2 regions of the Rhizobium acidisoli genome follow, and region 1 is predicted to be linked to the other one. Evidence: riboswitches for the same ligand, from Rfam matches in the RefSeq annotation. Region 1 holds a riboswitch; the other holds the start of a gene.
The links. Region 1 has a riboswitch for S-adenosylmethionine ahead of CO657_RS00910 (O-succinylhomoserine sulfhydrylase). Riboswitches for the same ligand answer to the same signal wherever they lie in the genome.

Region 1 (7,855 bases):
CCCTCAGATGCGAAAATGCTTCGAGAGTTTGAGGCCCTGGGCCTGGTAGTTGGAGCCGAGGCCGGAGCCGTAGAGGCTGGTCGGTTTTTCCTGCATGTGTTCGTAGACGAGGCGGCCGACGATCTGGCCGTCTTCGAGGATGAAGGGCACTTCGTGGCTGCGCACTTCGAGCACGGCGCGGCTGCCGCGGCCGCCGGCCGGTGCGTGGCCGAAGCCCGGATCGAAGAAGCCGGCGTAATGGACGCGGAATTCGCCGACCAATGGGTCGAAGGGGGTCATTTCGGCGGCATAATCGGGCGGCACATGCACGGCCTCGCGCGAGACGAGGATATAGAACTCATCGGGATCGAGGATCAGTTCGTTGCGGCCGCGGCTATAGAGCGGTTCCCAGAAGTCGAAGATATCGTGCTGAGCTTTCTTATCGACATCGACGACGGCGGTGTGGTGCTTGCCGCGATAGCCGATCAGCCCGTCTTCATCTCCGGCGAGGTCGATCGACAGCGCGATGCCGCCGCCCGATACGTTCGGCTGCTTGCTGGCGACCAGCGTTTCGCTTTCATGCAGCTTCAACAGTTCCGGCTCGCCGAGCAGGGCCTGGCCGACGCGGAAGCGGATCTGCGACAGGCGCGAGCCGCGGCGCACGACGATCGGGAACGTGCGCGGGCTGATTTCGAGATAGAGCGGGCCGGCATAGCCTGCTGGGATCTTGTCGAATTCCTGGGCGTAATCGGTGATGACGCGGGTGAAAATGTCCAGTCGGCCGGTCGAGCTCTTCGGATTGGCCGAGGCCGACATGTCGGCCGGCAGCGCCAAGCTCTCCATCAGCGGCACGATATAGACGCAGCCGGTTTCGAGCACCGCGCCTTCGGAAAGGTCGATCACATGCAGGCTTAGCCGGTCGAGCTTGTCCGACACCAGATGCGAGGGGCCGGGCATGAAGCTGGCGCGCACGCGAAAAGCCTTGGCGCCCAAGCGCAGATCAAGGCTTGCCGGCTGGATCTGGTCGCGGTCCAGCTCGCGCTCGGAGATCAGCCGCCCCGTTTCGAACAGCGCCGAGATCGCGCGGTCCGCCAGAATTCCCGTTTCACGAGCCATCATGCCCCATCCATCATTTGCCGCCGACAAAACCAAATACGGGGAATTGACGCAAGCAGCTAACAGCAGTATTGCAGAATTATCCCGTGGTGATTTGGCCGGTCGGCTTGCAGCCACGTTAAACAAGTGGCTAAAAAGACCGGGTTGAAACCGGTCTGCTTTTGCGGCCGGTTTTTTTGTTATGTGAAGGTGATGGCATGAGCAAGACCTGGCGCCCGGCAACCCAACTCGTCCACGGCGGAACCTTGCGTTCGCAATATGGCGAAACATCCGAGGCAATCTATCTCACGCAGGGCTTCGTCTACGAGACGTCGGAAGCGGCCGAAGCCCGCTTCAAGGGCGAGACTGACGGTTACATCTACGCCCGCTACGGCAGCCCGACCAACGACATGTTCGAAAAGCGCATGTGCATGCTCGAAGGCGCCGAAGACGCCCGCGCCACCGCGTCCGGCATGGCGGCGGTCGGCGCGGCCATCCTCTGCCAGGTCAAAGCCGGAGATCACATCGTCGCCGCACGCGCCCTTTTCGGCTCCTGCCGCTGGGTGGTGGAAACATTGGCGCCGAAATATGGCGTCGAGTGCACGCTGGTCGACGGCCGGGATCTTGCCAACTGGGAAAAGGCAATCCGGCCGAACACCAAGGTGTTCTTCCTGGAAAGCCCGACCAACCCGACGCTCGAGGTGGTCGATATCGCAGGCGTCGCCAAGCTCGCCAACCAGATCGGCGCCAAGGTCGTCGTCGACAACGTCTTTGCGACGCCACTCTTCCAGAAGCCGCTGGAACTCGGCGCCCATATCGTCGTCTATTCCGCCACCAAGCATATCGACGGCCAGGGCCGCTGCCTCGGCGGCGTCGTACTATCAGACAAGGACTGGATCGACGAGAACCTGCACGACTATTTCCGCCACACCGGCCCGGCCATGTCGCCGTTCAATGCCTGGACGCTGCTGAAGGGCATCGAGACGCTGCCGCTGCGCGTCAAGCAGCAGACCGGGAATGCGGCGAAGATCGCCGATTTCCTCGCCGAGCAGAGCAAGGTCGCCAAGGTAATCTACCCCGGCCGCAAGGACCATCCGCAGGCCGACATCATCGCCAAGCAGATGACCGGCGGCTCGACCCTCGTCGCCTTCGAATTGAAGGGCGGCAAGGAGGCGGCCTTCGCGCTGCAGAACGCGCTCGATATCGTCAAGATTTCCAACAATCTCGGCGACAGCAAGAGCCTGATCACCCATCCGGCAACGACGACGCACAAGAACCTGACGGAAGAGGCGCGCGCCGAACTCGGCATCTCCCCGGGCACGGTCCGCCTTTCGGCCGGCATCGAGGATACCGACGACCTGATCGAGGATTTCGCCAAGGCGCTTGCCAAGGTCTCGGCCTGATCGCACCCATGGCAGCCGGACCCCTCCGGGGTTCGGCACGCCACGTTGGTATAGGCCGGACCTCACTGCGGTCCGGCCGGGGAACAAGTTCGGCGGCGCCGGCGTTCGGAAGTGAAATTAACACTGTCAATTAGGCTTAACGATCGAAACAGCTTGGATCAGGACCGTTTTAGTCACGATCAACGTTCCGTTTCTTGACGGACAGCGCCTCTTATAAGATACGGGTAACATATCTTGACTAAGGTGCAAGGCATGTATCGCGCCCTCACAAAAGATATCGAAGTCGTCGTCGAACCATTCTATCTGGAGGAGCAATCCGATCCGGAAGACGATCGCTATGTCTGGGGTTACCGGATTGTCATCAGCAACAATTCCGCCATCGCCGTTCGCCTGGTCAACCGCTACTGGAATATCACCGACCAGAACGGACAGGTGGACGAGGTGACCGGCCCCGGCGTCGTCGGCGAACAGCCGCGGCTCAGCCCCGGCGACACCTACGAATATTCCTCCGGCTGCCCGCTCGACACGCCCTCCGGCCTGATGTTCGGCCATTACCAGATGGAAACGGATGAAGGCGAGATGTTCGATGTCGACATCCCCGCCTTCTCGCTGGATTCACCGGGGCTGCTGCGCGTGCTTAATTAGCGCTTCGTCAGTGCGAACACGAACGCCGTGCTTGCCGCATGGATCCTCGGGTCAAGCCCTGGGATGACGGAGGGTGGGGAGAACGACCGGCAAGAGGCGAGAGGCCGAAAGCAAATTCATCAAAAGTGTGCAGCGGTTTTGTTGGAAGGGGGAGTGCTCTACATGCTTTTCGCGCAAAATCGTTTGCGCATTTTGCTGGAATTCCGAGACGTCCCGCCTCTTGCCGCTCGTTTCTCCCTACCCTCCGTCGTCCTCGGGCTTGACCCGAGGACCCATGCGGCAAGTACTGCGCGTGGATGCAATACCCCCGGCCGTGGATCCTCGGGCTTGACCAGTCAACAATCGACTAAAGGTCAAACGGATCCGAGGCCTGGGTACCCGGATTGGCTTCGAACGGGTCTTTTGATTGTGGTGGCGCTGGCTTTTGCGCAACGGCAGCGTTGACCGCCTTTTGGCAGGCGAGCAGCTCATCCGTTGCCTTCACGGAATTTTTCAAACTGAGGGCGACGATCTCTTTTCCGTTAAAGCTGGCGCGAAAACTCAGTTTACGCGCGAACTCCTCAACCAAACCGGCATCCTTGAAATCGATCCATAATGATTTGAGGCCATCAATATCCAGACCGGTCGCCTGGGCCGTCCATTTCGAGCGGTCCAAAGAGAGTTCGACGGGATATTGCTTGCCGCTTTCCAAGGATTTCCAGTTTGAATTTCCGAGCAGAATGTAAAAAGGGCTTTCCTTCTTTGTGTAATTGAAGCCAAGACGGAAAATGGTGCCGTCATCAAAGGACGTCAACACGAAGCAGCCATTGCCTAAGGTCGGGTCGAGAGCCACGCTCCAGCCGCCGACCTCTTTCCATTTGATGGTCTCGTCAGCCAAGGCAATTCCCGGTGCCGCAGCGATGCATGCGAGTACAAAATACAAAAGACGCATTGAGGCCCCATCCCCAAAGAACCAGCTGAGATAATAGGTGCACAGTGACTACCAAAAGTCGAGTCACCGTGCTGCATCATCGCTAATCTTTTGTATTTGTTCTGTGCCTGCTCAACCCAGCCTATTCGGCCGGCTGAAGTTCGGCCGGCTCGAAGCGGTAGGTGGTCGAGCAGAATTCGCAGGTGACTGCGATTTCGCCATCTTCCTGGCTGGCCTCGATCTCCTCGGCGGTGAAGCCTTTCAGCACGCCCTTGATCTTGTCGCGCGAACAGCTGCAGCGGTCGAAGACCGCCCGCGGTTCGTAGACGCGGACGCCGCGCTCGTGGAACAGGCGAAACAGCAGCCGCTCGGTGCCAACCAGCGGGTCGGTCAATTCATCGGCGTCGATGGTCTCCACAAGCGACCGGGCTTCGGTCCAGGCGTCGTCCTCGCCATGCGGGCGGCCGCCGGTGTCGCCGTCGCCGCCGTGGAGATCGGGCTGGCGCATGCGCTCCGGCGCCTCAGGCAGGAACTGGGCGACAAGGCCGCCTGCCCGCCAGCGATGGCGCGGTTTGCCGGCATCGTCGCGGTCGAAGAGTTCGGCGGCGGCCAGCCGCACGCGCGTCGGGATCTGCTCAGATTGGCGGAAATAGACGCCGGCGATGTCCTCAAGCGAGGTGCCGTCGAGTTCGACGATGCCCTGGTAGGGCTGGCCGAACTTGCCCTGATCGATGGTGAAGGCAAGCACGCCCCGGCCGAGCAGCTGCTCGGGCTCGGTTTCGCCTGCGGCGATCGCCTTATTGAGCAGCGCCTGATCGAAACGGGCATAGGCACGCACATTTTCCGGCGTCGAAAAATCGGCGACGAGAAGATCGACCGGGCCATCGCCCTTGGTCTGCACGGTGAACTTGCCGTCGAATTTCAGCGAGGTGCCGAGCAGCACCGTCAGCACCACGACTTCGGCAAGCAGCCGGGCAACGGGTGCGGGGTAATGATGGCGCTCGAGGATCGCGTCGAGCATCGGGCCGAGCTGGACGGCGCGGCCGCGCACATCCAGACCCTCCACCTGGAAAGGGACGACATGGTCATCGCCGGCGAAATCGAACTGGCCGAGGGCGGCTGCAGCTTCTGCCATGGATTCACTCCTAGTTTTCAAGCGAAAGGACAGTGTGCCCTTCGCTCGCGCGGCCGCGCGTTTTCACACGCGGCGTCCGATTATGGTTCAGATCGCGCCCAGGCACCAAGCAAGAATCGACTTCTGCGCATGAAGACGGTTTTCCGCCTCATCGAAGACCACGGATTGCGGGCCGTCGATCACCTCGTCCGTCACTTCCTCGCCGCGATGCGCAGGTAGGCAATGCATGAACAATGCATCGCTGCCGGCCTTGGCCATCAAGGCCGCGTTGACCTGATAAGGCTGGAAGACGTTGTGACCCCGGGCCCGATGTTCCTGATTCATGGAGACCCAGGTATCGGTCACCACGCAATCGACGCCGTCGACCGCACGGTCGGCATCATGGCAGAGCATGATTTCGGCGCCCTCATTGCGGGCCCAGTTCAGATAGTGATCCTTGGGCTCCGAGCCAAGGGGCACGGCCATGTTCATGCGATAGCCGAAGCGCGCCGCCCCTTCGACCAGCGAATGCAGCACATTGTTGCCGTCGCCGGTCCAGGCGATGGTCTTGCCCTTGATCGGGCCGCGATGCTCTTCGAAGGTCATGATATCGGCCATGATCTGGCAGGGATGGGTGTCATCCGTCAGCGCATTGATCACCGGCACGGTCGCATGTTCGGCAAGCTCCTTCAGCCTGGAATGCTCGGTGGTGCGGATCATGATCGCATCGACATAACGCGACAGCACCTTGGCGGTGTCGCCGATCGTCTCGGCGCGGCCGAGCTGCATCTCGGTGCCGGACAGGAACAGCGTTTCGCCGCCGAGCTGGCGCATGCCGACATCGAAGGAGACGCGGGTGCGGGTCGACGGCTTTTCGAAGATCATCGCCAGCATCTTGCCGGCGAGCGGCTTGTCGCCCTTGCCGGCCTTGAAGGCCTGTTTGCGGGCGAGCGCATCGTTCATGATGGTTCTGAGGTCGGCTGAGGTGACCGCCGAAAGGTCGAGGAAATGTTTAGGAGCCATGTTCTTACCTGTCGTGCGCCCGCGGGCGCAATCCTTTCAAGCCGTCTTCTTGACCTTGGAGGCGCGGATGCTCTCGGCGGCGCGCTCGATGCGGGCAAGGCCCTCGCGGGCTTCCTCGGCGGTGACGACGAGGGGCGGAAGAAGGCGGATGACGTTGTCGCCGGCGGGCACGCCAAGCAGATGCGCGGCGCGGATCGCCTGCAGCAGTTCGGCTGAAGGAACGGCCGCCTTGACGCCGAGCAGCAGCCCCTCGCCTCTGATATCCTCGATCACATCGGGATAGCGGTCCTTCAGCGAAGCCAGTCCCTGACGGAAGACGAGCGCTACGTCGCGGACCTGCTGGAGGAAGCCATCGGCGAGGATGATGTCGAGCACGGCACTGCCGACGGCCATGGCGAGCGGATTGCCGCCATAGGTCGAGCCGTGCGTGCCGGCCTTCATGCCGGAGGCGGCCTCAGACGTGGCAAGGCAGGCGCCGAGCGGGAAACCGCCGCCGATGCCCTTGGCGACAGCCATGATATCCGGCGTGATGCCCGACCATTCATGGGCAAAAAGCTTGCCGGTGCGGCCGACGCCGGTCTGAACCTCGTCGAGGATCAGCAGCAGGCCGTTTTCGTCGCAGATCTGGCGCAGCGCCTTCATGAACTCAGGCGTGGCCGGGCGCACGCCGCCCTCGCCCTGCACCGGCTCGATGAGGATTGCCGCCGTCGCGTCGGTGATGGCGGCACGCACCGCGTCGATGTCGCCAAAGGCCACCTGATCGAAGCCCGGCGCCTTGGGGCCGAAACCTTCGAGATATTTCTCCTGGCCGCCGGCGGCGATGGTCGCCAGCGTCCGGCCATGGAAGGCGCCTTCGAAGGTGATGATATGGAAGCGTTCGGGATGACCCTTGGAAAACTGGTAGCGGCGCGCCGTCTTGATCGCGCATTCGAGCGCCTCGGCGCCCGAATTGGTGAAGAACACCTTGTCGGCGAAAGTCGCCTCCGTCAGCCGCTTGGCCAGGCGCTCCTGGCCGGGGATCTCATAGATATTGGAGAGGTGCCAGACCTTGTCGGCCTGTTCCTTCAGCGCGCCAACTACATGCGGGTTGCTATGGCCGACCGAGGTGACGGCGACGCCGGCGCCGAAATCGAGATATCGCTCGCCGCCTTCGGTGATCAGCCATACGCCCTCGCCTCGCTCGAACCGCAGCGGGGCACGAGAATAGGTGTCATAAAGCGGCGCGGCTTCAGCCATGGCGCGGGTCTCCCGATCAGCGTTGTCAAACACAGGACTCCGGCTAAGAAAACCAGGCCTGAAAAATCAAAAATGCCGCCTTGCGGCGGCCAGCGGTACTATTTCCTTTTCGCGCTGCAATGTCAACAAAACTGCGCCCTTAGCGCATGCAGCAAGCTTGTACAGCGGTGTTTTCGACCTTCAACAGGCAATATTGCAGAAATGCCACGCAGCGGCAGCAAGTTGGGGAAAACTCCGAATTCGATTCATCCGGATTCATGCGACTCTTGTCACGGAGTCAGGCTCACACTAGGTTAAAGTTCAATTACTAGACTGCATGCGGCGGAACTAGTCACCAAAATTGATCAAGCGTTTCTTGTTTCGGAGGCTTCCGGGACAACGGTGAGGGATTCTGCCATCACCAACGCAAAAGGTGGAGACAGGGCATGAACTGGACAGACGAGCGGGTCG
Region 2 (7,855 bases), 760 kb from region 1:
AAGTAGCGTCTGTCGGCGCGGCGCTCTACAGCGCCGGCGCGGGCATGGCGGCGGCACCCGTGGCGGCGCTGGCGCCGGTACGGGTTACTTGCTGCTGTTGCTGCTGCGGTTCCTCGGATTTTGCCGGCAGCGCCTGCAGATGCAGCACGCGCGGCTTCAATGCCTCGAGATAGGCCTCGGAACGGCCGATATAGATCATGCCGCTTTCCGGCATGGAGGTGAGCAGTCCGGCCATCGTTTCCTGCCATTCCGGCTCCATGCCCTCAAGCACTTCGTCGAAAATGATCCAGCGCGGACGGGCGAGAAGCAGGCGGGCGAAGCCGATTGCCTTCTGTTCGTCGCTGTCGAGCAGTTTGTCCCAGCGGGCGCGGGTATCGAGCCTTGATATCAGCGAATGCAGGCCGGCCTTGTCGAGGGCTGCGTCGACGGCGGCTTTCTCATAGGCATCGGGGCTTTCGGGGAAGGCCAGCGCCTCACGCAGCGTGCCGCCGGGAATATAGGCGATCTGTGGGACGAACAGCATGTCGTCGACCGGCGGCAGGCCCATTGTGCCGCTGCCGCACGGCCAGAGGCCGGCCATCGCCTGGAAGAGCAGCTTGCGGTTGACGCTGTGATCGCCGTTGATCATGATCTTTTCGCCTGATTTGATCACGACATCGGTTTCGCGCAGGCGGAAGCCGCCGCATTCGTCGATCTCTTCACCGATCTTGGCGACGATCACCACATCCTTCAAAGTCAACGTGTCGGGCGCGGTGTTTTCATAGGCGATGCCGTCCTTCAGGGCGAATTCCTCTTCCATGTCGAGCAGCGCCTGGCGGAAATCGGTGACGCGCATCAGCGTGGCGCGCCATTCGGCGATCGGACCGAAATTGGCGACATACCAGCGTAGCGCGGTGTTGACCTGGTTGAAGGCGCCGACCGACATCATCAGCTGACCAAGCGTGAGGCCGCCGGAGAAATAGGCGGGCGCGGCGACGATGATCGGAATGACGATGACCAGCCAGCCGTAGCCGGCCGAAACCCAGGTGAGGTTGGTATTGGCCATGGCGAGCCGCTTGACGACCCTCAGCACCGAGCTGATGTCGGTGTTGATGCGCCGGCGTTCGTTCTCCTCGCCGCGGGCAACGGTGATTGCCGGCATGTTCTCGTTGGCATGCATCAGCGTGAAGCGAAGCTCAGCCTCCTTCGAGAAGCGGTCCGCATTGAGCTTCACCAGCTTGCGGCCGACGACCTGGCTTAGCACCGAGGCGGAGGCGGCGTAGAAAATCGCCGCCCAGACCATGTAGCCGGGAATGGAGAAGCTGTGGCCGCTGATGTGGAAGATGAAGCCGCTGGAAAGCTCCCAGAGCACGCCGATGAAGCTTACAAGAAGAATGGTCGACTGCAGCAGGCCGAGAACGAGCCCTGTCGTGCTTTCGGCGAGATTGCGGGAATCCTCGTGCAGGCGCTGGTCCGGATTGACGCCGATCAGGCCGCTGGAGGCGAGCCGCAGCGCCCGCTTGCGCTTCAGCCACTGATCGACGAGGTCGCGCGACAGGCCCTCGCGCATATAGAGCGCGGTCATCTGATTCAGCCATGCCTGCAGCACGTTGAGCAGCAGCAGCGTACCGGCGATCATCGCGAAGATTTCGAGCTGGTGGAAGAATTCACCGAGGTCGCGGCGCTCCAGCGAATCGTAGAAGGGAGCATTCCACTTATTGAGGATGACCTGGCCGTAGGACGTCGCCAGGATGACGAGGATCAGCACGGTCGCCAGAAACAGCACCTTGCCACGCACTTGCGAATTCCAGAATGCTGAGAACATCACCCCGAGGCGGTCAGTCAGGCTGAGATCATAGCCTACCCTATCCTGCCTTCGGATGCCCGGCCTCCCCTCGGTCTTATCTGCCATCACGCTTTTCCAACATCGCCCATGCTTACCATTATTAACATGGTGGCGTTACCGGTCTATCAACAGATTCTATCAGTCATTAAACTGTGATGATGCTTGCATGAGTCGCTCCCGCATGCATTCGGCAGTTGATTCGTGGCTCGACTGGGTCTATTTAAGCGTTCCGTGGTGATTTGGCCGGCCGGCTTGCAGCCACGTTAAAAAATTCGCTAAAGGGCCGCGTGCGGACCGGTAGCGATTTTTTTCGCCGCCGGTTTTTTGCTTTTTGATCGAGTGACCGCAATGCCCATCAAGATTCCCGACACGCTGCCCGCCTTTGAAACCCTCGTTCAAGAGGGTGTGCGGGTGATGACCGAAACGCTGGCGATTCGTCAGGATATCCGTCCGCTGCAGATCGGGCTGCTCAACTTGATGCCGAACAAGATCAAGACCGAATTGCAGATGGCCCGCCTTGTCGGCGCCTCGCCGCTGCAGGTCGAGCTGTCGCTGATCCGCATCGGCGGCCACAAGGCGAAGAATACCTCCGAAGATCACCTGCTTGCCTTCTACCAGACCTGGGAGGAGGTGAAGCACCGCAAATTCGACGGCTTCATCATCACCGGGGCGCCGATCGAGTTATTGCCCTACGAGGACGTGACCTATTGGCCGGAGATGCAGGAAATTCTCGACTGGACGGAAACGAATGTGCATTCGACGATGAACGTCTGCTGGGGCGCGATGGCGGCGATCTATCATTTCCACGGCGTGCCGAAATACGAGCTGAAGGAGAAGGCGTTCGGCGTCTATCGCCACCGCAACCTGAAGCCCTCGTCCATCTATCTCAACGGCTTTTCCGACAATTTCGAGGTGCCGGTGTCGCGCTGGACCGAGGTGCGCCGCGACGATATCGAGAAATCGGACAAGCTGGAGATCCTGATGGAATCCAGCGAGATGGGCGTCTGCCTCGTGCACGAGAAGCGGGGCCGGCGGCTCTATATGTTCAACCACGTCGAATATGATTCCACCTCGCTGTCCGACGAGTATTTCCGCGACGTCAATACCGGCGTGCCGATCAAGATGCCGCACAATTATTTCCCGCATAATGATCCGGCGCTTGCGCCGCAGAACCGCTGGCGCAGCCATGCGCATCTTTTGTTCGGCAACTGGATCAACGAGATCTACCAGACGACGCCGTTTGATGTAGAGGAGATCGGAATGGATCTGTGAGGGCACCCCTTTCTGATCTTGGCCGGTTGCGGTTTGGAACAAATGCGGGCAGGTTCCGGTCGGGATGCTAGATATCAAACGGACGGTCGATCATGTCGGATAAGTTGGAACGGGAAGTTTTCGGGCAGACCAAGGCGGGCGAGACCGTTTATCGCGTCGTCATCAGGGGCGGCGGGCTGACGGCCAAGATCATTAGCTGGGGCGCGGTCATCCAGGATCTGCGCCTGGAAGGGCATGACGCGCCGCTGCAGCTCGGCTTTGAGGATTTTGACAGCTACCCGCTCTATTCGGCTTATTTCGGCGCGACGCCCGGCCGCTGTGCCAACCGTGTCGGCGGCGGCGCCTTTACGCTCGACGGCAAGGACCACCAGCTCGAGCTGAACGAAAACGGCGTGACGCATCTGCATGGCGGCAGCGACAATATCGCCAAACGCAACTGGACGATCGTCGAGCATGATGTCGACCGCGTGGTGCTGAAGATCGTCGATCCCGATGGTCGTGCCGGCTATCCCGGCAATTGCACCATCCAGGCAACCTTCTGGGTGCACGGCAACGGCGAACTGTCGGTGACCTACGAATCCACAAGCGACCAGCCGACGCTCGCCAATGTCTGCCAGCATGCCTATTTCAATCTCGATGGCCGCGAGGATGCGCTCGGCCACGACATCATGATCGCTGCCGATCACTATCTGCCGACCGACGAGAAACAGGTGCCGACCGGCGAGATCCGGTCTGTCGCCGGCACGGAATTCGATTTCCGCGAGATGGCGCCGATGAAGCGTTTCGCCGGCAGCGAACAGATGCTGTACGACCATAATTTCTGCCTGTCCGGCGAACGCACCGCCAAGCGTAGCGTCGCGCTCGCCCGCAGCCTCTATTCCGGCGTGTCGCTTGAGGTGCGCAGCACCGAGCCGGGTGTGCAGTTCTATGCCGGCTTCAAGCTGAATACCGATGCTCCCGGCCTTGGCGGGCGCAAATACGGTCCCTTCGCCGGCTTCTGCCTGGAGACGCAGGTCTGGCCGGATGCCATCAATCACCAGGGTTTCCCGAATGCGGTGCTGCGCCCCGGCGAAGTGCTGCGTCAGGAAACGGATTATATCTTCACCAAGAGCTGAGCGTCTTTTTCGAGACGCGGCGCCGGACCTACGGCTGTCAAATTCTATCGCTATGAAAACCTCTTCGGCCCGCGCCGGGGAGGTTTTTTCTCGCTTGCCGGTAATTCTATCTTGCCGATTGGTTCTAAATAGGTTCTATTGTGTGTCCATGGATAGAACCAGTCTGATAGCGGAGCTCAACGGCCGCGGCCTGCGCGATGCGGCGCTGACCGGGCCGCTCTACAAGCGGCTGGCGCAGACGCTGACCGGCCTTATTCAGGAAGGATTGCTGAAGCCCGGCACGGCGCTGCCGGGGGAGCGCGACCTTGCCGAGGCCTTGAAGCTCGGCCGCGTCACCGTACGCACCGCCTATCGCGATCTGATGGCATCCGGCGCACTGGAATCGCGCCACGGAAGCGGTACTTTCGTATCGAGCAAGGTGGAGCGCATGGAGCAGTCGCTCTGGCGGCTTTCCTCCTTCTCCGCCGACATGCGCTCGCGCGGGCGTCAACCGGCTGCAAAGATCTTGTCACGGACGGTCAATACGCCGTCGCCGGACGAATCCTTCCTGCTCGGGCTTGGCGGCGACGAGCCGGTGCTCAGGCTCGACCGGCTGCGTCTCGCCGACGGCCTGCCGCTGGCGATCGAACGCGCCGTGGTGCCGATCAAGTTTTTAGGCGACGATGCCGGCGGCGAGGGATCGCTCTATGATGCGCTGACCGCCAACGGCCACAGGCCGGTGCGGGCGCTGCAGCGGCTGACCGCGGTGACGCTTGACCCGTCCTCCGCGGCGATCCTGAACGTCGATGCCGGCGCGCCAGCTCTGCTGATCGAACGCGTCTCGCGCCTGGAAGACCAGCGCGTCGTTGAATACACCCGCTCGCATTATCGCGGCGATGCCTATGATTTCGTTGCCGAATTGAGAATCGGAGATGACCTATGAGTGAGAACCAGTCGCTGATGCTTCAAGAAGCGGGCCAATCGCCGGAGGTGGTGGCCACGCTTCTCGAAAAGGAAAAACCGGTCTTTGCCGAGATCGCCCGGCTGTTTTCGTCCGCCCGCCCGAGCGTGGTGACGACGGCGGCGCGCGGCTCCTCGGACCACGCCGCCACCTTCTTCAAATATCTTTTCGAGATCACCTGCGGCGTCCCGGTCGCATCGGTCGGCCCGTCGATCGCTTCGGTCTACGGCGCTGCTCTCCATCTGAAGGGCGGCGTTCATTTCACCGTCTCGCAGTCGGGCGCCAGCCCGGATATCGTCGCATTGCAGGATGCGGCCAAGAAGGGTGGGGCGACGACGATCGCCGTCGTCAACGTCACCGACAGCCCGCTGGCGAAACAGGCCGATATCGTTCTCGGCCTCAATGCCGGTGCGGAAAAGAGCGTCGCGGCGACGAAATCCTTCATCGCTTCGGTCGCCGCGCTTTCCGGGGTGACGGCTGCGATCGGCGGCGCGTCCGAGCTGCAGGCCGCACTCGGCAAACTGCCGGAAGCGCTTTCGGCCACCGCCGGGATCGACACGGCGGCAGCCGAAGAGGTGCTCTTCAACGCGACCTCGCTCTATACCGCCGGCCGCGGCCCGGCCTTCGCGATCGCGCTCGAAGCGGCGCTGAAGGCCAAGGAAACGTCCGGCCTGCATGCCGAAGCCTTCTCGCTGGCGGAACTGATGCACGGTCCGATGCGGCTGGTGCAGCCGGGCTTTCCGATCGTCGCCTTTGCGCCCGACGATGCGGCCTTCGCCAATAACGGCCAGGCGCTGGAGCGTCTGCAGAAGCTCGGCGCCACCACTGTCGGTTTCTCTACGCAGCCGCTTTCCGGCGTCAATCTGCGCGTGCCGACGACCGGCAACGGCCTGGTCGATCCCCTGGTGTCGCTGCTCGTCTATTACCGGCTGATCGAGTCGGTCACGCGCCGCAAGGGCTTCGATCCCGACAGGCCGGCAAACCTGCTCAAGGTGACGGAGACGGTCTGATGGCCCGCAAGATCTTCGTCGGCGCGCGCATCTTCGATGGCGAGCGTTTCCATGACGACAAGGCGCTCATCGTTGCCGATGGACGGGTCGAAGCGATCGCTGCTGGAAACGATCTGCCGGATGGCGAGAGGGTGACGCTTTCCGGCGGCGTGCTGTCGGCCGGCTTCATCGATGCGCAGGTCAACGGCGGCGCAGGGCGGATGCTGAACGACGAACCTTCAGCCGCCTCGATGGCGATCATCGCCGGCGGGCACCGGCCCTATGGCACGACATCGCTGCTGCCGACGCTGATCACCGATACATCGGAGGCATCCACTGCCGCGATCGAGGCGGCGACAGAAGCGGTCAAGGCGAACCGCGGCGTCGCCGGCCTGCATCTCGAAGGCCCGCATCTGGCGCCGGCCCGCAAGGGCGCGCATCTGGCCGAGCTGATGCGGCCGGTCGAGGACCGCGACGTCAAGGCCTTCATCCGGGCGCGCGAGGCGATCGGCACGCTGCTCGTCACCATGGCGGCCGAGCAGGTAACGGTTGCCCAGGTGCGCGAACTTGCGGAAGGCGGCGTCACCGTCAGCATCGGCCATTCCGATTGCTCGAGCGAGGCGGCGGAGGAACGTTTCGATGCCGGCGCGCGTGGCGTCACGCATCTTTTCAACGCGATGAGTCAGATGGGGCACCGTGCGCCCGGCCTCGTCGGCGCGGCGATCGACCATCCCTCGACCTGGTGCGGCATCATCGCCGACGGTCACCACGTCGATCCGAAGGCGCTGCGCACGGCGCTGCGCGCCAAGCGCGGCGAAGGCAAGCTGTTCTTCGTCACCGATGCGATGTCGCTCGTCGGGTCTGAGAAGGATTCCTTCACGCTGAACGGGCGCACCGTCCGGCGCGAAAGAGGCGGCTTCTGCTCGAAGCTGGTGCTGTCCGACGGCACGCTGGCCGGTTCCGACGTCGACATGATCTCGACGATCCGCTACGGCGTCACCTATCTCGACCTGACGCTCGCCGAAGCCCTGCGCATGGCGACGCTTTACCCCGCCCGTTTCCTCAGGCTTGCCGATCGCGGCTACCTCTCGCCCGGCGCGCGCGCCGATCTCGTGCATCTCACCGATGCGCTTACCGTCACCGCCACCTGGCTTGCCGGCGAAACGGTGTGACCTCAAGGAGACGTGGGATGACCGATATTACCGATGCCTACTTCTCCAATCTGATCGGCCGGCTGGAAGAATTGAAGCAGACGCTTGCCGAGCCGATGGCGCAGGCGGCTGATGTCATTCTCGATGCTGCCCGCGGCGACAAGCGCGTCTATGTCTTCGGCACCGGCCATTCGCATATGCTGGCGGAAGAGGTGCATTATCGGGCCGGCGGCCTCGCCTTCACCGTGCCGGTGCTCGTCGGCTCGGCCATGCTGCATGAGGGGGCGGTCATCAGTTCGGTCTATGAGCGCACGCAGGGCCTGGTGCGGCCGATGTTGGAGCGATACGGCATGCAGCCGGGCGATGTCATTATTATCGCCTCCAATTCGGGCGTGAACGCCGCGCCGATCGAGGCTGCCGACTATGCGCGCGAAATCGGCGCAAAGGTGATTGCCATCACGTCGATCGCCTATTCCTCAGCGATCGCCAATGGTCGCCGGCGGCTTGCCGACGCGGCCGATGTGGTGCTCGACAACGGGCTGCCGCCAGGGGATGCCGTTCTC

Region 2: it holds a riboswitch for S-adenosylmethionine, as region 1 does, so the genes downstream of both, metA (homoserine O-acetyltransferase MetA) here and CO657_RS00910 (O-succinylhomoserine sulfhydrylase) in region 1, are expected to answer to the same signal.

Annotation. Positions count from the first base shown of each region.
Region 1 covers NZ_CP034998.1:172,301-180,155, reverse strand. Annotated here, with positions in the region: gene CO657_RS00915 (2'-deoxycytidine 5'-triphosphate deaminase) at 4-1,098, opposite strand; SAM riboswitch at 1,172-1,250, shown strand; gene CO657_RS00910 (O-succinylhomoserine sulfhydrylase) at 1,293-2,477, shown strand; gene apaG (Co2+/Mg2+ efflux protein ApaG) at 2,730-3,122, shown strand; gene CO657_RS00900 (hypothetical protein) at 3,469-4,053, opposite strand; gene CO657_RS00895 (Hsp33 family molecular chaperone) at 4,175-5,167, opposite strand; gene argF (ornithine carbamoyltransferase) at 5,255-6,169, opposite strand; gene CO657_RS00885 (aspartate aminotransferase family protein) at 6,206-7,405, opposite strand; gene CO657_RS00880 (GcrA family cell cycle regulator) at 7,831-7,855, shown strand, end outside.
Region 2 covers NZ_CP034998.1:3,983,250-3,991,104, reverse strand. Annotated here, with positions in the region: gene CO657_RS19475 (ABC transporter ATP-binding protein/permease) at 26-1,891, opposite strand; SAM riboswitch at 2,047-2,124, shown strand; gene metA (homoserine O-acetyltransferase MetA) at 2,174-3,097, shown strand; gene CO657_RS19465 (aldose epimerase family protein) at 3,190-4,212, shown strand; gene CO657_RS19460 (GntR family transcriptional regulator) at 4,361-5,134, shown strand; gene CO657_RS19455 (SIS domain-containing protein) at 5,131-6,162, shown strand; gene nagA (N-acetylglucosamine-6-phosphate deacetylase) at 6,162-7,313, shown strand; gene CO657_RS19445 (SIS domain-containing protein) at 7,331-7,855, shown strand, end outside.